One region of the Bacillus sp. S10(2024) genome, then DNA from elsewhere that is predicted to be linked to it. Evidence: riboswitches for the same ligand, from Rfam matches in the RefSeq annotation. Region 1 holds a riboswitch; each other region holds the start of a gene.

Region 1 (8,251 bases):
GAGATGATTTGTTTTTGTATTGCACGTGGTAGGGAATCGATTACATACTTTTACCCACTTAAAAAAGTGGTTTTTACGTTGTTTTTTAATTGGACGATATTTGATATAGAGATTTTGCAGTAGAGGAGCCAGAACATGATTAGCATGTCGTTACAAACATTTAAAGTACAAACATATTATATTTTAGCACTGATGCTGTTAGGCTGGACATTTACTCCGTTTTCTCCGCACTTTTTAGGAATCGGTCTTGGTTTTCTCGTGAGCACATATTGTGTTTGGATTTTAGGGCGCCGCATTGAAAAAATCGGAGAGAGCATAGTAAAAAAAAGTAAGTCACCAACTCTTGGTATGATAAACAGATTTGCAGCAGCAATACTTGGTGCCATTATTATGTACGAGATTGAGCATCATATGGTGATGTGGGCATTTGCTGTTGGGATTATGGGCGGGTATATATTAATTGTGATTAATTTAGCATATTACAGTATGAAAGATGTGAAGAAATAGGGAAGAGGCTTGCGAGATTACTCGTAAGCCTCTTTTATATGTAAGTATGCGCAATTACAAGAAAACATGGGCTTTGTCGGTGAATACTTGTTTTCTTGCAGTCACAACATACTTATTCACATTAAAGTCAGGTTAAGCGATTGGACCGCCAAGGTTTACAACTGTTTCAGAAACAGTATCAAATTTCTTGAAGTTTTCTTTGAACTTATTTGCAAGTTCAGTTGCTTTTACTTTGTAAGCTTCTTTATCAGTCCATGTTTGTTCTGGCATTAATACTTCATCAGGTACACCGGGAACATGAAGTGGTACTTCAAGACCAAAGATATCATGTTTTGCTGTTTCAGTGTTGTCAAGCTCGCCGTTTAACGCAGCTTGCACCATTGCGCGTGTATGACCTAAGTTCATACGTTTTCCAACGCCGTATTCGCCGCCAGTCCAGCCAGTGTTCACTAAGAATACTTTTGCATCATGCTTCTCGATCTTTTCACCAAGCATTTCTGCGTAGCGAGATGCATCAAGTGGTAAGAATGGAGAACCAAAGCATGTTGAGAATGTTGCTTGCGGAGAAGTAATACCGCGCTCAGTTCCTGCTAGTTTACTAGTGTAACCGCTTAAGAAATGATACATAGCTTGCTCTTTCGTTAATTTACTGATTGGAGGCAACACGCCGAATGCATCAGCAGTTAAGAAAATAATTGTATTAGGATGACCTGCAACGCTAGGTAATACGATGTTATCAATTGCATCAATTGGATAAGCTGCACGTGTATTTTCTGTTAATGCAGTGTCATCGTAATTTGCAATGCGTGTATGTTCATCAATTACAACGTTTTCTAAAACAGAGCCGAATTTAATTGCGTCAAAGATTTGTGGCTCTTTCTCACGAGATAAGTTCACACATTTTGCATAGCAACCGCCTTCAATATTAAACACACCGTTATCAGACCAACCGTGCTCATCATCACCAATTAATTTACGGTTTGGATCAGCAGATAATGTTGTCTTACCTGTTCCAGATAAACCGAAGAATAAAGCAACATCGCCTTCTTCGCCTACGTTTGCAGAGCAGTGCATAGAGAAAATGTCTTGCTCTGGAAGTAAGTAGTTCATGATAGAGAAGATTGATTTTTTCATTTCACCAGCGTATTCTGTGCCGCCGATTAACACGATACGCTTTTCAAAAGAAACGATAATAAATGTTTCTGAATTTGTGCCGTCAACTTCTGTATCTGCTTTAAAGTTTGGTGCAGATACAATTGTGAACTGTGCATCATGATCTTGTAATTCTTCTTCAGTTGGACGAATGAATAATTGGTGCGCAAATAGGTTATGCCAAGCATATTCATTAATAACTTGAAGAGGAAGACGGTAGTTGCGGTCTGCTCCTGCAAATCCTTTGAATACGAATAGTTCTTCCTTATCTTTTAAGTATTCTAGCACTTTTGTATATAATTTATTGAAATGTTCTTCAGAAATTGGTTGGTTAACAGATCCCCAAGCAATTTTGTCCGTAACAGATGCTTCGTCTACAATAAATTTATCTTTCGGAGAACGTCCTGTATATTTTCCTGTTGAAACAGAAACTGCGCCAGTAGAAGATAATTGACCTTCTTTTCTCATTAATACCTTTTCCGTTAATTGCGGAACGCTCAATTGAACCTGTGCATTGCTTCCGTTCAATAGTTCATGTAATCCAATTTGGACATTCGCAGTACTCATATTTATATACCATCCTTTATTTGATTTATGAATATTCATCGTAATCCCCACCAAAAGTATAACACAATCATATAAATAATGTATACTATTTATTTGTTTTTGTTTGTGTTATTATATTATTTTTTTCCATAAATTTCTGGTATGAAAAACTTATAGGAATATGTGTATTTGGATTGACAAATGAAAGTCATTTCTTTAGTATAGTTGAGGACGGATACTCTCTTATCCCGAGCTGGCGGAGGGACAGGCCCGATGAAGCCCGGCAACCTCACTTGTATGGACAACAAACAAGTGAATAGGTGCTTAAACCTGTGCGAGGCGAATTGTCTCGAACGATAAGAGCGAAGGGCAAAAAGCAGTATGCAAGTAGCAAATACAACCTTTCCTCTATTAAGGAAGGGTTTTTCTTTTGCACTTGTGTGGGAAAATACATGAATGTCGCAGTTTGTGGCAAATTAAGGATGAGTTCCGTACAATATATACAATTACTGTAGGGAGGTTTACCACATGACAAAAAAACGTCATCTGTTCACATCTGAATCTGTAACTGAAGGACATCCAGATAAAATTTGTGACCAAATTTCTGATTCAATTTTAGATGCAATCTTAGCAAAAGATGCAAACGCACGTGTAGCTTGTGAAACAACAGTAACAACTGGTTTAGTATTGGTAGCGGGAGAGATTACAACTTCTACTTATGTAGATATCCCAAAAATCGTTCGTGAAACAATTCAAGGAATCGGTTATACTCGTGCAAAATACGGATTCGATGCAGAAACTTGCGCAGTTTTAACATCTATCGATGAGCAATCTGCTGACATCGCAATGGGTGTTGACCAAGCGTTAGAAGCACGCGAAGGTCAAATGACTGACGAAGAGATTGAAGCAATCGGTGCTGGCGACCAAGGTTTAATGTTTGGCTTCGCATGTAATGAAACAAAAGAATTAATGCCACTTCCAATCTCACTTGCTCACAAATTAGCTCGTCGTTTAACGGAAGTTCGTAAGGATGATACATTACCATATTTACGTCCAGACGGTAAAACACAAGTAACAGTTGAGTATGATGAAAATGGTAAACCAGTTCGCGTCGATACAATCGTAATTTCTACGCAACATCATCCAGAGATTGCTTGGGAACAAATCGATCGCAACTTAAAAGAATTTGTTATTAAACCAGTTGTACCAGCTGAATTAATCGATGAAGAAACAAAATTCTTCATTAACCCAACTGGCCGCTTCGTTATCGGTGGACCACAAGGGGATGCTGGTTTAACAGGTCGTAAAATTATCGTAGATACTTACGGCGGATATGCTCGTCACGGCGGCGGTGCATTCTCTGGTAAGGATGCGACAAAAGTTGACCGCTCTGCAGCATACGCAGCTCGTTACGTTGCGAAAAACATCGTAGCAGCAGGACTTGCTGACAAAGCAGAAGTACAACTTGCATACGCAATCGGCGTAGCACAACCAGTATCTATCTCTGTTGATACATTCGGCACTGGTAAAGTATCTGAAGAAGTACTAGTAGAACTAGTTCGAAGCAACTTCGATCTTCGCCCAGCTGGTATCATCAAAATGTTAGACTTACGTCGCCCAATTTACAAACAAACAGCAGCTTACGGCCACTTCGGACGTACTGATGTAGATCTATCATGGGAACGTACAGACAAAGCTGAAGCTTTAAAAGAGCAAGCTGGTCTATAATAATAGGAAGAAAAAAGCTTTGCGCGTGTGCGCAAAGCTTTTTTCTATTTATGGGAATACATAAAGTTTTCTCTTGCGTATTTTAAAAATAAGCAAGAATGTTTGACTATGTTATATGGTCGTTTCACAAAAAATGCGGTTGGTTTCATTCATTTTCATATCAATAAGTCAAACGTTATTTATTGAATGTTACTTTCCCTTTAACACCATCCACTTTTATCTTATCGTTTTTAGCACCTAAGATTGTTACGTTTTTTTCAATACTATTTATATCGGCTGATCCATCCCCAATCTTAGCCCGTACTGATCCATTAATATCTTTAATAACAACTGCCCCATTATTATTATCGACATTGATGTCAGATGACACATTGGAAATATTAATTTTCCCATCCCTATTTGTTACACTAACAGTCCCCTTAACATTGGAAATGTCTATATTTCCATTCACATTAAGAATGTTTATATCTGAATCCAATTTAGAAACTGTAATAGCTCCGTCTCTATGGTTTTCTTTAAATTCCACTTTTACGTTCTTAGGTACTGAGAGTTTCACATCAACCCAAGTTTCACTACTACTAAAGAATTGCCCATCAAAAGAAGTATTTAAGTTGGCGACTCCATTTTTTTCTGAAAGGTCTAGTTTTAATTTGTCTATGCTGATTCCTTTTGCTTTTGCATGAATAGAAGCTTCTATTTTATCCGATGTAGAATTTGTTGAAATATCAATATTACCATTACGATTATCTAATGTTAATTTTTTAACATTAGAGGCTGATAGTTCCAGTTTTTGTTCCTTTGTTTCACTTTCAGAACTAGAACAGCCAGTAAGGATTAAAGTGATTAACGTACAAAAAATAATTAATTTTTGCTTCATTTTGCTTTCCTCCAGTCTTTAAACAACATCTCTTTTCACAAAAATGGGATACGAAACTAAGTGCATGATGAATAGATGAATGAAGATTAATACAAGAGCAAAGCTTAAGGACATTCCTTCTACAGGTGGACTCTCGTATATAAAATTCGATAAGTCTGTATTAGAGAAGATAAAATATTGTGTCCAACTGAAACCTTTTAATGAAATGCTCATAACAAAACCTGTAATTGTTATTAAAAGAGAAAAGACGATTGAGAATGTTGAACTTTTAAATGCAGCTGAAATCATAAATGCGAAAGTCGCAACAATAAGTAAGAAAGGAATTTTAAAGAGTAAGCTACCAATTAGTGCTTGAAGGACACTTGTTTTTTGAACGACTTGATCTTTGACGAATAAGTAGTCGCTGTTTATGCCATCAAATCCTAAAAGAATACCACTAAATAGAATTGAAAAAATAAAGGTGATTCCGACTAGAAATAGTCCAAATAATAAAGTCGAAATATATTTAGAAAAATATATTTGTGTACGAGTAGCAGTTCGAGTTAATAAAAATTTAATCGTCCCGGATTGAAATTCACTTGCGACACTTTCACCAGCTATTATTAAGGTAAGAATAGAAATCGCTACTAAAAAATTTGTACTTTGTCCAATTGTAAAGAACCATGCATTGTTTTCTGGTTTTATATTGTTGTCAATGTAATACTTATTTAGTAAAAATTTTTTTTCATTTTCGAGTATTTCCAGCGGTAATGTTTTAGATTCTTTTTCAACTTTAAGTAATGCATTTTCTTCTATAAGAGAGGTTTTCCAATCATCTCCATAGTTAACTTGATGAGAAAATTTTACATTTAGAAATTGCACTAGAATAAATAGGACCATAACTCCTATCATGACCCAAGTTCTTTTACGTTTAAAAGTTTTCATGTTTTCATTCTTGATTAGATTAAGCATTACGTAGTTCATCCCCTGTCATTTCGATGAATTTGTCTTCTAAAGTGGTTTTAATCGTTTGAACACCATAAACATTTACTCCACTTCTTGCTAACGTATCACTAATTTCTGGTATACGTTCTTTACTAATTGTAATATTGATCATATTTTGGTTTGTTACAATTTCTGCTCCTACTAATAACTTTTGAAGTACTGGAATAGCTAAATCTGTTCGGTCTACTTCAAATTGAACACAACTTATCTTTTCTTTTGTAATATCTTTCATGTCATGTAAACCTACCATATAACCCTTATCAATAATGGCTATACGGTCACACATCATTTCCATTTCAGCCATTTGGTGACTTGATACAACAATTGCTACATTTTCACTTTTGGCTAGTTTCTTTAAGTGAAGTCTTAAATCACGAATACCTTTAGGGTCAAGTCCATTTGTAGGTTCATCTAATAGTAGAAGTAAGGGCTTGTGTACTAAAACAATCGCAAGAGCGAGCCGTTGTTTCATTCCTAAAGAATAAGTCGAAACTTTGTTATGAATACTTTTCTCCAACCCAACTAAAGATACCACCTCATTTAATCGTTCGTTAGGGACACTGGGTGTCATTCGAGAGAAGTGAAGAAGATTATCATAGCCAGATAAAAATTTGTACAAATCAGGATTCTCAACAATTACTCCTACATGTCTCATTGCTTCTTTAAAATTGTTATCTATGTTTTTTCCATTAATTTCAACCGTTCCGCTAGACTTTGAAATTAATCCAACTATCATTCTAATTGTGGTAGTTTTTCCAGCTCCGTTTGGACCGAGGAGTCCAAGTATTTCTCCTTCATTTACATCAAACGATAATTGATTGACAAGTGTTTTTCTTCTAATTTTTTTAGTTAAATTGTTTATTTTCAAGATACTCATTTTTTTCATCTCCTTATGCATTTTAATTTTCAACTCAATACGATGAGTCGTGTTCTTAGTTATCAACGTATCAAAATGAATGTAATAAAGCACAGTGACAAAATGTAATAACCTTGCTATGATAAAAATATAATGATGGAAAATATATACACTAGGTGAAGGTTTTTTAGTGGGAGGTGCTTATACGGTTGATTTCAGTACAAAATAAATTACTTTGGCAGCATTGGCTAATCGTATTCATTCGTATCTTTTGGATCGCTGCAGTTGCAGTTTTAACGTATCAAGATAATCCTACATTCCCCTTTGAAAGTGTTTTTTGTATGACATTAATACTGTATGTCATACCTGTAATATTATATAAAATTCGATATGAACTATATTTATTGGCCGAGATCATATTAGTGGGAGGGCTTTCACTTTATCTTGCACATACGTATCATCTAGCACAGTTTTTTTCTCCTGCAATTTTAACATTGGCATTTTTTTGTCGAGGAAAAGCTAATTTCTATACATTACCTTTAACAATTATTGTTTATATATTCGGAGTTTTCTTGAATTTTGATTATAAATTAAATCACTTGCTTCTAAATCTATTTGACGTTCTTTTCATTTATAGTGTTGGACATGTGTTACAGAGAATTGTTTTTTCTATGGATTCAATTAAACAAAAACTCGAATTAATTAAAGAGAAGAATGCGATTTTAGAACAATATTCTTCACAAGTTGAAAGAATGACTCTGCTTGAGGAAAGATGTAGAATGGCGAGGGAATTACATGATACTGTTGGTTATAAATTTACGTCAGTTATATTAAGTATGGAAACGTTAAAACCTCATTTAACTACGCAAGAAGGGCAAAAAAAATTACAAGATATATTAGATATGTCACGATCTGGCTTAGAGAGTATTCGAAGACAAATTCATGAAATGGATCCATTAGAAGAGGAATTAAATTTAGATGTATCTTTACTTAATATTATAGAAGAATTTAAAAGCAACACACACGTTGATGTTGTTTTTCGAACAATTGGAGAGCAGTATATGATAGCGAAAAAAGTTAAAATGGCTTTTTGTCGTTGTTTACAAGAAGCGATGACAAATGCAACTAGACATGGCGAAGCAGAGTCGATACAAGTTCTTCTGCAATATCATAAAAGTCATGTCATGCTTCAAGTGCAAGATAATGGTAAAGGAATAGAAGATATCCAAGAGGGATTTGGCTTATCTGGCATGAGAAATCGTTTAAATGAATATCAAGGAAGCTTGTACATAGACTCTCAAAAGAATGCTGGAACTATTGTAACTTGTGTAATTCCAAGCTTAAATATAGAGAAAACTTCTACTCAAGATGAAATAAATATACTAGTAGTAGATGATCAATCTATGGTTTTAGATAGTTTAAAACTTTTATTGACCGAATATACTGACTTTGATGTTGCAGTTGCAAATAGCGGAAAACAAGCTTTAGAAAAATGCGAAGTAAATCAACCAGATATTGTTCTTATGGACGTACAAATGCCTGAAATGAATGGAATTATAACGACAGAAGAAATTAAGAGGAAATGGCCAAGTACGAAAGTT
Region 2 (8,251 bases), 4.0 Mb from region 1:
AGGAAAAGGGGAAACCAATTCTCTTTATTCAACATGCTACCTTAATAAAGTGAAACTTTCATCAATGGGGGTCTTACTGTCCACGAATAGTGGGATAAATAGGAACCCAGCCTTCAGTTGTTACAAAAATACGAATTGCCACAATTTGACGATCGTTTTGAAGGGAAAAATAATGTCTCGTGTTTTCAGGAACCGAAATTAAATCTCCTGGTTCAAGTTCAACGTCAAAGAACCGATCATTTTTTCCTTGGATGGTAAAAATGCCATGTCCGCTAACGATAAATCGGACTTCATCATCAGTATGGTGGTGTTCTTGTTTAAAGTTTACTAACAATTCATCTAGATTAGGTGTTGCACTAGAAAGTGAAATAACATCGCTCGCTTGATAGCCGCGGCGCTTAGAAATCTCAGTAACTTCTGGCGCAAACACTTCTAAAATTTCATTTTTATTTTCATCAGTTAATGCGTAGTTTTCTAGTAAATGACCAGGAAGTTTTGTAATATCCCATTTTTCATATAGAACACCTTCATTTTGTAAGAACTGCTGCACTTCTATTGTATTTTCAATACGTGTATTCATTTCATGAATACGTATTTGCACCATGTTGAACACCTCCTTTAATTGATAAAAGTTTAATGTGGAACTGGAATAGAAACTCGTATGCTTCTAATCTTTTTTTTGTATCAAACCCATCTTTTCCCCACACGGTAATACCGTGATTACGAATTAAAACAGCACCTGCATCTTCATGAATATGCTTACGGAATTGCTCACCCAAAGTTGGAATATGTGCATAATTTTCGATAATTGGAATTCGAATAGAAGCTCCTTCTTCCCAAAGGTTGAGCGCTTTAATAATTTCTTGATTGCAGAGTACAACTTCTTGATCGTATACGTTCGTAATGACATTATTATCAGTCGTATGAATGTGTAAGACACATGCAGCATTTGTCAGGTTATAAATGTGAGTGTGCAGCAGTGTTTCGGCAGAAGGGCGTAAATTAGTTTCTAAAACAGGATTGCCGTGTTGATCAACTAACAAAAAGTCATCCGGTGTTGTTTTTGTTTTATCTCTTCCACTTGCTGTAACGAGAAAGGTAAGAGGATTATCACTCACTTTTATTGAAATGTTACCGCTTGTTGCTGGAAACCAATTTCGGTCAGTTAATTCTTTTTTCAGTTCACTCAGTTCTTGCCACTGACGAAAGAGCTGTCTCACTTTATCACCCCTAACAATTTTTCTACTTCGTTTTGTATATTATGAAATGTTTCAAATGGTATATAAGGAATATGGTGTTCTATACATTTAGTAATCAAAAAGTCACGAGCAAATACTTTGTCAGCAAGTTTTGCTGCTTGAAAATCTGTAATAGAATCACCAATTACAATTTTAAAATCGCCTTGTGAGCTTAAATTACGAATAAGCGTTGATTTACAGAGACCACATTTATTTTCACAATGTTCATCGCACGAATGCGGCCAATTTACTTGAATTGTGTCATTGGAAAAATCAGTTGTATTACAGTAAATGTTGTCAAAATCAACAAGTCCTTCGAGAAGAGGATAAACAAAAAAGTCCATTCCCCCTGATATGATATAAAGTGAGATATTATTTTTTTGTAAATAATGTACAAATTCTGTAAAGCCAGTACGAATGCATGCGGTTTCTTTTATAAAAGTTGTAATTTTAGCCTGTAAACTTGAAGGTAATAGAGAAAAAAGTTTTCCTACACCTTCTTGAATAGAAAGTTCTTGCGATAAAATTTGTTGTTTAATAGTTTCGGCCTCTGGTGGAGCAAATTGTTGCATAATGGAAACAATATTATCGTTATTTGTAACTGTGCCATCGAAATCACAAAAAATTTGAATGCTCATGCTTTTACCTCTTTAGCTGGATTGCCCCATAGGCGCAAGGCAGCTTGTAAATAAGAGTCATCACTCTTATGAAGCGGCGTGTTTGTTAATGCTGCATCGATAGCAGCTCGAAATGCTTTTCCGCCCCCCTGTGCGCCGGATGGGTGGCCGTGAATACCGCCGCCAGCATTAATGACACATTGCTCACCGAAGTCACGAATGAGAAGTGGAACAAGTCCTGGATGAATGCCAGCAGATGGAACAGGAAAGCTACGCTTAAAGGGTTCGTTTTCATCTGTAAGTGCTTTAGCTAAATAAAGTGCTTCTTCTTGTTGTAAAGCGACATTTCCATATGGTGATGGAAACAATGAGAGATCTGCACCAGCATAGCGAAGAAGCTTGCCAAGTAATAAAGATGGAGAAAATCCGTATAATCTAGATGCTATGTAAGTTCCGCTTACTGCTGGATGTGCCATAATTGGGATAGAAATATCATTGTCTTCCGCTAAAGCTTGCAACACATCAAGTCCATATGCAAATACGTTGAAAAGTAATAGATCAGCTCCAGCAGCAACGGCTTGTTTTGCCTTTTCTTTTAAATCATAAGTCCGTCCTGAAAGATTAACAGCATATAACGTTTTATGACCATATGTTTCATAAACAGATTGTAATACTTCTTTTCCGGCGTGAATCCGTTCTGACAGTGGTGTTAACGGATTATCAAATAAAATTTCATCATCTTTTACAATGTCAACACCGCCGCTTGCTTGATCGCGAAGCTGTGTTTTTAAATAACCGATATTCCGGCCGATCATTCCTTTGAAAATACTCATGAGAAGAGGTCGATTGTGAACATTTAAATTGTTTCGTATTTCATCGATGCCAAATTTAGGACCAGGGAAGCTCCTTTTGATTTCATCAGAAAATGTTAAATCAATTAATTTAATTTCTCCGTCCAAGGATAATTTCCCGAAAACAGTTGTAAAAATGGCTGGTAAGTCGGTTGTGAAGTTAGCAGCTGGATAGTGAATTTTAATCAGTCCACGTGTTACTTTTTTATCAAGATATATGTTTGTTTTTTCATCATCTTCTAATTTTTCTACGCTAACGACTGAACCTTTATATTGTTTTAATTGTTCTTGTAGCAAATGGGGTAAGTGTGTCCACGAACCAACTGTTAAACCGAGAGCAATTTGCTCTGCTTTTTTGATTAAATTATGAGAATCATCGTGAATGAAGTAAGTTGCTGTTATTCCGCTCATTTTCATAACCTCCTAGTTGAATAAAAAAAACCTCTCAGCTAAGGAGAGGTTTTTTTACAACCAGCTCCTTATCTGTCAGCGTAACGCTGCGAGAATTAGCACCGTGCCTACATAAAGTAGATCGGTTGCCGGGTTTCATCGGGCTCGTCCCTCCACCAGCTCTTGATAAGAAGTATTTGGAAATGTTTAAAAATTTTAATAACTGAATTTTGACAGAGAATTTTTACGTTGTCAATGATTTTTTGAAAATTTTTAATTTAGCAATTCTATGAACTGCTTCTTGAAGGCGTTCCTCTGAATGTAATAAACCGACGCGAATATAACCTTCCCCGTGTTTTCCGAAGCCGATGCCTGGGGCGACAGCAACGTGCGCTTGTTTTAATAGTACATCAGCAAATTCCTCTGACGTATACCCATCTGGAATGGGGAGCCAGGCAAAGAAAGAACCTTTCGGTGAAGTGACATTCCAGCCGATAGAACGACAAGCAGTAATAAAAGCATTTTTTCGAGATTCATAGCGCTCTACGAGTTCATCGACACAAGTTTGCGGGCTTAATAATGCTTCGCGAGCAGCTTCTTGTACAGCACCAAAAATACTAACATACATATGATCTTGTAATAAGTTAATCGTTTCAATAACACTTTCATTCCCAACGGCAAACGCGATGCGCCATCCTGCCATATTATATGTTTTTGATAACGTATAAATTTCAATACCAATATTTTTTGCCCCATCGATTTGTAAGAAACTCATCGGCTTTTTAGTATCAAAACCGATGGCGCCATACGCGAAATCATGGCAGACTAAAATGTCATGTTTGTTTGCAAACGATACAGTTTCCTCAAAGAATTTTGTTGTTGCAACGGCTCCGGTTGGATTGTTTGGATAGTTTAAAAACATTAATTTTGCTGCATCGGCAGTTTGTATATTAATCTTTGTATAATCAGGTAAAAATTTATTTTCTGCTAGTAGTGGCATTGTAGCAATCTTTGCCTTTGCTAAGGATATCCCTGATAAATAGTCTGGATAACCTGGATCAGGAACAAGGATTGTATCATTTGGATTCGTAAAACAAAGTGGTAATTCAACTAAGCCAGCTTTCCCGCCAAATAGAATAGCTATTTCTGTTTTCGGGTTTAATTGTACACCGTATTCACGCTCATAAAATGTAGCGACAGCCTCTTTTAAACTTTCATGTCCTCGAAATGGAGGATATTTATGATGAATCGGGTGTTCTGCTGCACGTTGTAATGCTGATACGATGTGTGCTGGTGTTGGTTGATCTGGATTTCCTTGCCCTAAGTTAATAACATCATGACCAGCCTGCATTACTCTATTTACTTTGGCGACAAGAGAAGCAAAAAATTGTGTTGGTAATGATGTTAATATCTCAGAAGATTGAAAATGTTTCATACTTTCCACCTCTTTTGAAAGTTGTTGCAATTATAGTGACAAATGATATAATCTTTCCAACTTTTTGTAAAGAAAAAAATAAAAAGGAAGAAGGAAGAGCGTAATGAAAATTGCTTGTGTACAAATGAATATCAGTTTTGGTGATGTTGCAAAAAATATAGAACATGCTGAAACAAAAATAAACGAAGCGATGAAGGAAAATCCAGATGTTATTGTATTACCAGAGTTATGGGCAACAGGTTATGATTTAGAGCGTCTTCCTGATATTGCTGATCAAGATGGCAATTATACGAAATGGTTATTAGCGAAGTGGAGTAAGCAAAATGGTATAAATATTGTTGGGGGTTCGATCGCAAAGCAGACAGAGAATGGTGTTACAAATACGATGTATATTAGTGATCGAACCGGAAACATTGTGGCTGAATATAGTAAAGTGCACTTGTTTCAGCTGATGGATGAGCATAAATATTTGATTGCTGGAAATGAAACGGGGCATTTTCTATTGGAGGGTATACCATGTGCAGGAACAATTTGCTATGATATTCGTTTTCCAGAGTGGGTGCGCGTTCATACTGCGCATGGGGCAACCGTGTTATTTGTTGTAGCGGAGTGGCCGCTTGTTCGTTTAGCGCATTGGCGAGTATTGCTTCAAGCAAGGGCGATTGAAAATCAATGTTATGTTGTGGCTTGCAATCGTGCTGGGAGTGATTCTAATAATGTTTTTGCAGGACATTCCCTTATTATTGATCCTTGGGGAGAAATTGTTACTGAGGCTGATGAAACAGAAACGATTTTGTATGGAACGTTAGATATAAAGAAAATTTCTGAAGTACGTAAAGGGATTCCTGTTTTTTTTGATCGTCGTCCAGAATTGTACGCGACAAAAAAATGTTGACAAACAAATTTTATTCTTGGTATAGTCAGAAACGAAAATAAAAAATTCAGATAACTATATATACTCTTATCAAGAGCAGGTGGAGGGATTTGGCCCGATGAAACCCAGCAACCGACCGTAATACCATTGTGAAATGGGGCGCATGATTGGCGCCTAGTAAGGCACGGTGCTAATTCCAACAGAAAGAAACTTTCTGGTAGATAAGAGGGGAGAAGTGAATCTTCAAACCTCTTTCGGTGTAGAAAGGGGTTTTTCTTATGATGAAAAGCCCTAATATATTAGGGGGAATCAAAGTGGGATACAAGCAGTTAACAGAAAAAACGGCCGTAACATATGCGAAAGAGAATGGTTATTTTTCAGAAGAGGCAGTTGTTACTTGTGAAGAAATTGGTGATGGGAATTTAAATTATGTGTTTCGTTTGCATGATGGGAAGAAGGGGCTCATTCTTAAGCAGGCTCTTCCATATGCGAAGGTAGTAGGAGAAAGTTGGCCGCTATCTTTACGCCGTGCAACAATTGAAAGTAATGCATTGCAAATTTTTGTGAAATATGTTCCAGAATATGTTCCGAAAGTATATGGACACGATGAAACGTTAGCAATTATTGTTATGGAAGATTTATCAGCATTAACGATAACAAGAAAAGGATTAATAGCCGGAGAAGATTATCCGTTATTATCTCGGCATATTGGCCGTTTTTTAGCCCGTGTTCTTTTCTATACATCAGATTTTGGATTACAAGCAGAAGAAAAAAGAGTGTTAGATAGTCAATTTGTAAATCCAGATTTATGTAAGATTACAGAAGACCTTGTATTTACTGATCCATTTGCAAATTATGAAACAAACGACTATGAAGAAGAATTACAAGATATTATTGACGAACTTTGGTGTGATAAAAATTTGAAGCTACAAGTAGCACAATATAAATATAAATTTTTAACAAGAAAAGAAGCGTTAATTCACGGTGATTTACATACGGGAAGTATATTTTCTTCCTCTTCCGAAACGAAAGTGATTGATCCAGAATTTGCGACATTTGGTCCGCTTGGATTTGATTTAGGTCAATTTATTGCAAATTTATTAGTAAATGCGTTGTCGCGTGAAGAGAATAAACGCAGTGTATTATTTTACCACATCGAACAAACATGGAGCGTTTTCGTAGAAACATTTACAAAACTATGGATGCTTGAAGGGATAGAGCCATACACGCGAGAAAAACAATGGTTACCAATTGTACTGAAAAATATATTCGCTGATGCAGTTGGGTTTGCGGGATGTGAGATGATACGCCGGACAATCGGGTTAGCTCATGTTGCTGATTTAGATGGAATTTCTCAAAGTGAAGCAAGGTTACTAGCGAAACGGCATGCATTACGTTTAGGAAGAAAGCTACTTCTACATGAAACAGAAAATGCGGATGCTCGTTTATTCGGTATACAATTTGAATCTATTGTTTTTGAAAAGGAAGTGAGGGTATGAGTAGTAGTAGTCCCACCCTCTGTTATGTGGAAGAATGTGTATAGTGGTATTTGCAGATATTTTGAAAAACAGTTGAAATGATTTAGTTTGTTTTAGTTACCACTTTTCTGTCTCTCCGCTTATTTATAATAAGAAGGGAGGAGACAACGATGGAGGAATGGATATCAGTTATTGGCAATGTTGGCTTTCCGATTGTTGTTACGCTATACTTGCTTCATAGAATTGAAAGTAAGTTAGATAGCGTTATTGTTGCGATTGAGAAGCTACCAAAACAAATGCAAAGATATGAATCTCCAAAAGAAAATATGTAACGGAAACGGATTGTGTGGAAGAAGCACAATCCGTTTCTTATATTGATATAGAAGAAAAATAGTTTGTTGAATTTTACTGTGCCGTATAACCACCGTCAATGACAACTGCTTGTCCTGTAATCCCTTTTGCTTTTTCGCTTGCTAAAAATAAGGCGTAGTTTGAAATTTCTTCTGTATGTAATAATCGTTGTTGCGGTACAAGCGGGTAAATAATATCTTCTAGTACATGTTCAAGCGGGACATTTCTTGTTGTGGCTAAATCTTGAAGTTGATTACGAACAAGAGGGGTATCAACATATCCGGGACAAAGTGCATTTACGGTAATACCATATTCAGCGCCTTCTAGTGCAGCGACTTTGGTAAGGCCAATTACTCCATGCTTGGCGCTATTATATGCAGATTTGCCTGCAAAGCCAACGAGACCATTAATAGAAGCAATGTTAATGATGCGACCGTATCGTTGTTTTTTCATAATAGGAAATGCATGTTTTATTGCAACAAACGGTGCAATTTGCATAATTTTAATAAGCATTTCAAACTTTTCAGTAGGGAAATCTTCAATTGGAGAAACGTATTGCATACCTGCATTATTAATTAATACATCAAGTGAACCAAATTGTGTAACAGTTTCAGAAATAGCTTGTTCAATCTCATGTTCTACTGTTACATCACACTGCATTCCAAATACTTTATATCCTTCGTTCTGTAATTGTTTCACTGCCTCTTGTACTCGGACCTCTAACAGATCCGTAATTATAACAGTTGCGCCCTCTTTTGCAAAGGACTTTCCCATTTCGTATCCAATTCCGCTTGCTGCACCTGTTAAAAATACAACGCGATTTCTAAACATGTTTTATTCCATCTCCTCTATGAATATAGTTAACTCTAATGCTCTATTTATAGAAACGAAGTGGGAAATCCTGCAATCTTTTTGGGGAAATACGCAAGCTATCTTGCTTTGTAAGATACTTATACTTATCTATCTTGTAAAACAGGATAGAGGGAGGATTTGAATGATGTCGACGAGTCAAATGTT
Region 3 (8,251 bases), 2.2 Mb from region 1:
CGTCCACCACCAATGAAAACAACACGTTTATTCTTTATTCGCACCGTTAATGGATACATATACACTCTCCCTTATCATTTCTTTTGTACGTTTAATGAGCATATTTTGAAACACCAGATTTTTACTTAAATAAGGACATAGCACAATATGAGAATGGTTGTATTTCCGAACCGTTTTTTCAATTCTCTTCATTAACAATCCTGTGAATAAAAGATACGGAAAAATAACAATCGGAGCATTTGTTATTTGAACAAGTTCACGCAGCTTCTCTTCAAATTGTGGCTGAGCTGCCGCTAAATAACATACTTCGACCGTTGCTACTTCACCTGCCTCTTCCAACAATAGCGCGATGTCCCTAACATCTCTTAACGTTTCCTCATCACTACTCCCTCTTGCTACAAGTAAAAGAGTAACTCGTTTTCCAATTTCCTTAATTCCGCTTCCATCTAAAACTGCAGTAACAAGTTCACGAGAAACTCCAAATGGATTTCCATATGAAATAGACACATAAGGAAATTGTTTTTGTAACTGTCCTAACACCTCAGGAATATCTTTTTTCACATGAACTGCCGCTAATAAAAAGACAGGAACAATCACAATTTGTGTTGCCCCTTGTTGTACACAAGCTGTAACTCCCTCTGCAATAGAAGGAGATGCTAATTCTAAAAAGCATAATTCCTGAATAGGAACTGGTATACGCTCCATACACGATGTAACAAAAGCAGTCGCTTCTTCACACGCTTCCTGTAAACGACTGCCATGACAAATATAAAGTACTGCTTTCATGTTAAAGCACTCCACTAAGTGGATACGAATGTTCAAGCGTTTGTTCAAACCAATGAATTTTCTCGCGAAAGCGTACAACTTCACCAACTACAATCATACTCGGATTTTGAATTCGCTCCTCTTCCGCTATAGATACGATACTTCCTAATGTGCCTGTAATTGTACGCTGAGATAATGTTGTTCCCCACTCAATCATCGCTACTGGTGTGTCTTTATTTTTTCCATATTTCAAAAGCTGTTCACATATATACGGAAGATTACTTACCCCCATATAAACAGCAAGTGTATCGACGCCCTTCGCTAAGTTTTCCCATTTCACTTCCTCTTTTGCACCTTCTTTACGGTGTCCGGTTACAACTGCAAAACTTGTGCTAGATTCGCGGTGTGTGACAGGAATTCCTGCATAAGCAGCTGCTGCAATCCCTGCTGTAATCCCTGGAATAATCTCAAACGGAACACCATGTTTCACCAATTCCTCTGCTTCTTCGCCGCCTCTTCCAAATACAAATGGATCCCCGCCTTTTAAACGCGTCACAATCTTTCCTTTCTTTGCATACTTCACTAAAAAAGCATGAATCGTTTCTTGCTTCATCGTATGGTAGTTCGGAAGTTTCCCGCAGTAAATTAAATCCGCTTCTGGCTTTGCATAAGAAAGCAATTCTTTATTCACAAGGCGATCATATAAAATGACATCTGCTTGTCGAATACATTTTACGCCTTTCACAGAAATTAACTCTGGATCACCAGGTCCTGCACCAACAATGTACACTTTCCCCATACTTCCCCCTCATTTCTTCTATAATGTAAAACTTCCATCAGCAGAACCTTTTCTATTAATGGAAGTTGACAATTTTTCTTCTTACTTCTCGTTAATGCGGGATAAAACAAAAGCTGCACCTCTTCGAATCTTCTTTTTCTCGTATAAAGAAATTTCTTTCACTTCCGGCAAAGGTAAAAAATATTTTTCAAGTTCCACTTCAACGAGACGGAATGCTTGCTCTTCACTTTGCGCAACAACGACTACAGGGACAACACCATTTGCTAAAACCGCTTCAAAATGATATAAATCCATATTGTTCCCCCTCCTACGATGCAATCACTTCTTCTAAAATCGTATCTAATACTACTTGTAGATTCGTTACTCCAACACGACTAACAAATTCATAAAACGTTTCACTAGGGAACTTATTTTCCTTAAAATATGTTAAAAATGCAGTAAGAACATCGGGCAAGTCTTCACCATCTATTTTTCCCTTTAGCTTTTCATTGTAAGCACCGCCGTGGAGCAGGGTTCCACCTACATAAATTTCAAACGCTTCAACTATCCCCTTTTCTTTCGTTTTCATTTTGACACCTTGCAAGCCGATATCAGCAATTTGTCTTTGGCCGCAAGAGTTTGGACAGCCGACCATATGAATGCGAACAGGTACATCTAATACAAGCTGTGCGTCTAAATAATCTGCAATATTACGTAATCTTTCTTTCGTCTCCACTAACGCTAAATTGCAATACTCAATCCCTGTACAAGAAACTGCATAACCGATAAATGACTTTGGCACTGCAGAAATTGCTTCAAATAATGGTTCTTGCAATAGTTCATCAATATTTTCTTGCAGCACATTCGGAATAATAAAGTTTTGTGAATTACACGTACGAATTTCACCATTCCCATACTGCTTTGCAATTCTAGCAATCTCATACATTTCTTCTGCATGCAGACGACCAACTGGCACATTAAAACCAATATAGTATCGATTATCTTGTTTTTGCTTATGAACACCGTAAAAGTAACCAGCATTCCAACCTTTTAAGGCGCTTTCTCCTCTCTCATATAAAGGTCCAGTATATTGTAATAGCTGCTCTTTAAATTTTTCTGCTCCCCAATCTGCAACAAGAAATTTTAAGCGGGCAAAGTGGCGCTTTTCACGATAACCAAAATCACGGAATATCGTTGCAATCGCAATTGCTACCTCTTTCACTTGCTCCGGTAAAACAAATACATCTAATTCTTCCGCCAAATATGGCCGCGCTGATAAACCGCCTCCTACTTTTACATGAAAACCAATGATTGTCTCTCCGTTAACTTCTTTCGTTGCAGGTGTAAATGCTATGCAGTTGATCTCAGCATTTGCTGAATTGTACACATTTGAACTAATGGACATTTTAAATTTACGAGGCAGATTTGAAAATTCTTCATTGTGTTGAAAATATTCATATACCTCTCGCACAATTTCTTGTGTATCAAACAATTCATTTTCGTCAATTCCAGCGAGTGGATTCCCTGTAATATTACGTGTAATATCACCGCATGCACCAGCTGTCGATAAACCTACTTTTTCTAATCGCTCGAAAATGTCTGGAATTTTCTCAATTTGTAGCCAATGAAACTGAATCGCTTGACGCGTTGTGATATCAAGTACATCACGTCCGTAATCTTCTGCAATAGAAGCAAGAGCCTCCACTTGTTCATTTGTTATAATTCCAGATGGAATATTCACACGCATCATAAAATATCCCGCCTCTTTTGGGCGCTGCAAATATAGTCCTGCCCACTTAAAAGAATCCCACTCCTCTTTCGGAATAGACGCAAATCCACGTTCAGCATAATATGGAATATCTTTAAAAATTTCTAAACCGTCTTTTTCTAATTTCTTTTTCTCTGTTATATTTAATTTTTTATTGTTTGCCCACACTTTTTCATAACTCATCTTGTTCCCTCCCTAGATAAAGTGAAACTTTACTCAGTGGTGGTGCTTCATCCCCCACCTATTTTCTTTAGAAAAGCGGAAGCGCTCGTTCAGAATCGCAGGACACTGGAGTTGGAAAACGATCTTCTATTGATCTTGAGGTGGGGTCTTACTGCCCACGAATGGCGGGATAAAGCTTCGTTTTTGCAAATAAGCAATAATTTGCTGTGCGCACTCTTCAATCGAATAACGATGTGTTTCCACAATAACCTCAGCTTGAATTGGCTCTTCATATGGAGAGTCAATTCCCGTAAACTGCTTAATCTCTCCGCTTCTTGCCTTTTTATACAACCCTTTTGGATCACGCTTTTCACACTCTGCAATCGGACACTTTACAAATACTTCAACAAACTCATCTTGTTCTAATATGTCACGCACTTGCCTGCGATCTTCTCGAAATGGTGAAATAAATGCTGTAAGTACAATGCTTCCATTATCAACAAATAGTTTCGCCACCTCACCGATACGCCGAATATTTTCTGTACGCTCATGCTCGGAAAATCCTAGATCTTTATTTAAACCGTGACGAATATTATCTCCGTCTAATACATAATTACCAGTATTCTTCTCAAATAATTTGCGAGCTACCGCATTGGCTACTGTGGACTTCCCAGAAGCTGATAAACCTGTAAACCATAGAACAAAACTATGATTCTTATTTTGTTTTCGGCGTTCTTCTTTTGAAACAGATGCTGCATGCCAAGTAATATTTGTTCCCATCTATTTTCTCCCCTTACTTTGTCACAACTTCTTTTTGCAACCCACGTATTAAGACTTCTACTACTTCTTTACGACTAAACGTACTTGGTGGTAATTCTCCATTTCGTAAAAGCTCTCTTACCTTTGTGCCTGATAAAATGACATGTGCTTCTTTTCCATGCGGACATGTTTTTGTTGATGCCATTCCCTCACATTTTGCACAATAAAAACTATGTTCAAAAAAGAGGGGCGTAATCCCTAACTCTTCTACTGTAAAATTGTTAAAAATCTCCTGTGCTTCATACGTACCGTAATAATTTCCAACACCCGCGTGGTCACGGCCAACAATAAAATGTGTACATCCAAAGTTTTTCCTGACAAGTGCATGAAAAATCGCTTCACGAGGCCCCGCATATCGCATCGCCGCTGGAAATACCGCTAAGAAGACACGATTTTTTGGATAGTAGTTTTCAAGAAGAACTTCGTAACTTTCCATTCGAACATCAGCTGGAATATCATCTGACTTTGTTTCACCAACGAGCGGATTTAAAAACAAACCGTCAACAATTTCAAGAGCCGCTTTTTGAATGTATTCATGTGCCCGATGAACTGGATTTCTCGTTTGAAAACCGACGATTGTTTTCCAGCCACGCCGCTGAAACTCCGCTCGTGTTTCACTTGGATCTAAATAATAAGCAGCAAATTTTTCTTTTTCAATTCGTTTCACAAGCGTAATTGGTCCTCCTACATACACATTAGGACGATCATATAATTTCTTAACGCCCGGATGTTCGTCTTCTACCGTTTTATAGACAAGAAATGCCTCTTTTTCTTTGTTAGACGTGTACATTTCTTCAACTTGAATCACACCATAAGTCACACTATCTTTTACAAGCCTAACCTCTTCCCCTTCTTGTAATTCTTTCGCTTTTTCTTCTGTTATAGGTAATGTAATTGGAATGCTCCATACCTCTCCATTTGTTAATCTCATTTCCTCGACTACGGATGTATAATCACTTTCCCCTAAAAAACCAGTAAGCGGGCTATATCCACCGATAGCAATAAGCTCTAAATCACTTAATGCCACTCCATCCAGCTCAATTTCCTTTACAATATGTGCTGTTTCATATGTTGTATCAATTCGATTCACTAATGTTTTTCTATCACTCATTCTCTTCTTCTCCTTTTTTATCAGCCTTTATTGATAATGCAGACCACATTCCGTTTTTGTCTTTCCGGCCCACCGTCCATCTCTTAAATCGCTGCCTTCTTGCACCTGCACAGTGCACGTTTCACATCCGATGCTCGGATACCCAATATCATGAAGTGGATTGTATGGCAAATTATACTTGTATACGTAACGCCAAACTTCCTTCCAAGTCCAATGAATAAGCGGACAAATTTTAACAGATTGAAATCGATGATCTTGATTAACGAACTGCGTATTTTTTCTCGTTTCAGACTGCTCTCTTCTCAAACCTGATATCCATGCTTTCCTACCTGTAAGTACTTCTTCTAACGGCTTAATCTTTCTTAATTGACAACAAAGGTTTGGATTATTTTCCCATAATTTATTGCCATGCTCTTTTGCTTGTTCTCCAAGCGTAAGTTCTGGTTGTTTTTCAATAATATTCAACTTAGGATATTGTTCTCGTACTTTTTTGATTAAGTCGTACGTTTCTTGAAAATGAATATTTGTATCTAAAAATACAACATTTGCAGATGGATTTACTTGGTTAATAACATGCAATAAAACCATTCCTTCTATCCCAAAGCTGCATGCATACACAATATCCTTCCTATAATGTTCATAGGCCCAGCGCACCGCTGCTAAAGCACCTTTCGTTTCATCATCCTCCGGAAATGAAACAAAATGATTTTTCCAAGTTTCATACGTTAACATCGTTCTCCCCCTTCATATAATTCATACAAAAAGACGGCTTTAATCTAATAAAAATAGATTAAAGCCGCCTCTAGTTTTTCTAGTCAGCATGCTTATTTCAAACGTACTTTTTCACTTTTTTCAAGTTGAATCACTTTACCATCTTGCACAACAATTGTAATTGAGCCATATTTCATATCAGCAAGCATCGCTTGAATCTTACTTACTACTTCCTCAAATTGTCCGCGCTCCCCCATGAACAGCCCCTCCTTTTTTCATAAAAAAAATCTTTCCCATTTCGAAAAGACTGTTCCGGTAACGTATCTACCTTATCTTCCAAAATGGATTCCATTTTGCTGGAAGTAGCACCTTACTTTTATAAAGTAGGTTGCCGGGCTTCTTTGGGCCAGTTCCCTCCGCCGCTCTTGATAAGAATTTAATTATATTTGCATTTTAACACAATTCTGATTTTTTTCAATCCTAGTTTTCCGATAAATTTTATTTTTTTTTAAAAGAAGGCATTGTTCAACTAACCATCGGTGGGGGATGAAAAAGCCTCCACCGATGGAAGTTTCACTTTATACAAATTCCTTTACACGTATGCGATCATTTCCGATAATATTATCATACGATTCCCTCTCAACAACAACATGAGAGTTTCCGTTTTCCACAAACACAACTGCCGGTCGACGAATGCGATTGTAATTATTTGCCATCGAATAACCATATGCTCCTGTACAAGAGATAGCCAAAAGATCACAAGAAACAACTTTCGGGAGCGCTACATCCCAAATGAGCATATCCCCGCTTTCACAACACTTACCTGCAATGGAAACAACCTCTTCAGCAGATTCATTCGCTCGATTTGCTAGCAATGCTTCATAACGAGCTCCGTAAAGTGCTGGTCGAAGGTTATCTGTCATGCCACCATCAACCGATACATACTTGCGAATGCCTGGAATATCTTTAATCGCACCCACTGTGTACAAAGTTGTTCCTGCATCCCCAACAATACTACGACCTGGCTCTACCCAAATTTCTGGAAGTGGATATCCACACGCTGTAAACTGCTCGCGTACCGCATCTGTTACTGCTTGCACATATTCACCAAGAGCAAGCGGTGTATCTCCTTCCGTATAACGAATTCCAAACCCACCGCCTACATTTAATACAGGAGCTACGTAATCCATTTCTTTTCTCACTAATTCTAAGAATTTGTGAAGCACTTCAATTGCACGAACAAATCCTGCCGTTTCAAAAATTTGCGATCCAATATGAGAGTGAATTCCTAACACATGATAATTCGATTTTTCTAATGCATTTTTCATTGCTTGTAATGCATGCCCTGTTGAAATACCAAAGCCAAACTTAGAATCATCTTGACCTGTTGTAATATATTCATGCGTATGCGCTTCTACTCCCGGAGTCACACGAAGCAGAACACTGGCAACTTTCCCGTATTCTTTCGCTAAATCATGCAATACTTCTAGTTCCAAAAAATTATCTACAACGAAACACCCGATGTTAGCTTCTAATGCCATTCTCATCTCTTCTTCTGTTTTATTGTTGCCATGAAAATGGATACGTTCAGCTGGAAATCCTGCTTGCAGCGCTGTATATAACTCTCCGCTAGACACAACATCAAGTGACATATTTTCTTCCGCAGCTAATCGGCACATTTCCATGCACAAGAACGCTTTGCTTGCATATGCTACTTGGTAAGAGAACCCACACTCTCTAAAAGCACGATGAAATGCACGACATTTCTCACGAATTGTTGCTTCATCATATACATAAAGAGGTGTACCATATGTCGCTGTAAGTTCAGTAGCATCGCATCCCCCAATTTCTAAGTGTCCTTGCTCGTTAATTCGGCTTGTGCCGTGTAAATACATGTGAATTCCTCCCTTTTTCTCAAAAACATCTATATATCCATTTTAATTTTTCGACATATAAGTCGTTGCTATGCAGAATACAACATAAACGCTACTTGCTTCTTCCTTTTGTTTTAAACATCGCATGTGGTAGGAAACGCGGCCAAATGCCCTTGACACCCCCTAAAAAGAAGGGAGGTTTTTTTGTCGTTCTTTTCACATATATATTCCATGCCTTAGTTGTTCATATTATCCCTAATTAG

The links. Region 1 has a riboswitch for S-adenosylmethionine ahead of metK (methionine adenosyltransferase). Riboswitches for the same ligand answer to the same signal wherever they lie in the genome.
Region 2: it holds a riboswitch for S-adenosylmethionine, as region 1 does, so the genes downstream of both, mtnK (S-methyl-5-thioribose kinase) here and metK (methionine adenosyltransferase) in region 1, are expected to answer to the same signal.
Region 3: it holds a riboswitch for S-adenosylmethionine, as region 1 does, so the genes downstream of both, AB1280_RS10760 (YezD family protein) here and metK (methionine adenosyltransferase) in region 1, are expected to answer to the same signal.

The regions. Positions count from the first base shown of each region.
Region 1 is NZ_JBFLUR010000002.1:4,263,570-4,271,820, forward strand. Features, by position in the region: gene AB1280_RS21670 (ATP synthase subunit I) at 136-507, shown strand; gene pckA (phosphoenolpyruvate carboxykinase (ATP)) at 640-2,226, opposite strand; SAM riboswitch class I at 2,446-2,568, shown strand; gene metK (methionine adenosyltransferase) at 2,734-3,933, shown strand; gene AB1280_RS21685 (hypothetical protein) at 4,109-4,810, opposite strand; gene AB1280_RS21690 (ABC transporter permease) at 4,829-5,761, opposite strand; gene AB1280_RS21695 (ABC transporter ATP-binding protein) at 5,754-6,671, opposite strand; gene AB1280_RS21700 (response regulator) at 6,860-8,251, shown strand, end outside.
Region 2 is NZ_JBFLUR010000002.1:296,353-304,603, forward strand. Features, by position in the region: gene AB1280_RS01675 (1,2-dihydroxy-3-keto-5-methylthiopentene dioxygenase) at 74-604, opposite strand; gene AB1280_RS01680 (methylthioribulose 1-phosphate dehydratase) at 582-1,220, opposite strand; gene AB1280_RS01685 (2-hydroxy-3-keto-5-methylthiopentenyl-1-phosphate phosphatase) at 1,217-1,876, opposite strand; gene mtnW (2,3-diketo-5-methylthiopentyl-1-phosphate enolase) at 1,873-3,117, opposite strand; SAM riboswitch class I at 3,183-3,289, opposite strand; gene AB1280_RS01695 (pyridoxal phosphate-dependent aminotransferase) at 3,341-4,531, opposite strand; gene AB1280_RS01700 (carbon-nitrogen family hydrolase) at 4,635-5,426, shown strand; SAM riboswitch class I at 5,490-5,633, shown strand; gene mtnK (S-methyl-5-thioribose kinase) at 5,720-6,904, shown strand; gene AB1280_RS01710 (YvrJ family protein) at 7,054-7,215, shown strand; gene AB1280_RS01715 (3-hydroxybutyrate dehydrogenase) at 7,289-8,065, opposite strand; gene AB1280_RS01720 (PadR family transcriptional regulator) at 8,232-8,251, shown strand, end outside.
Region 3 is NZ_JBFLUR010000002.1:2,087,235-2,095,485, forward strand. Features, by position in the region: gene AB1280_RS10720 (NAD(P)-binding protein) at 1-59, opposite strand, end outside; gene AB1280_RS10725 (sirohydrochlorin chelatase) at 28-786, opposite strand; gene cobA (uroporphyrinogen-III C-methyltransferase) at 788-1,564, opposite strand; gene AB1280_RS10735 (DUF3906 family protein) at 1,646-1,858, opposite strand; gene AB1280_RS10740 (nitrite/sulfite reductase) at 1,872-3,494, opposite strand; gene cysC (adenylyl-sulfate kinase) at 3,621-4,253, opposite strand; gene sat (sulfate adenylyltransferase) at 4,267-5,403, opposite strand; gene AB1280_RS10755 (phosphoadenylyl-sulfate reductase) at 5,431-6,135, opposite strand; gene AB1280_RS10760 (YezD family protein) at 6,228-6,371, opposite strand; SAM riboswitch class I at 6,441-6,549, opposite strand; gene lysA (diaminopimelate decarboxylase) at 6,693-8,009, opposite strand.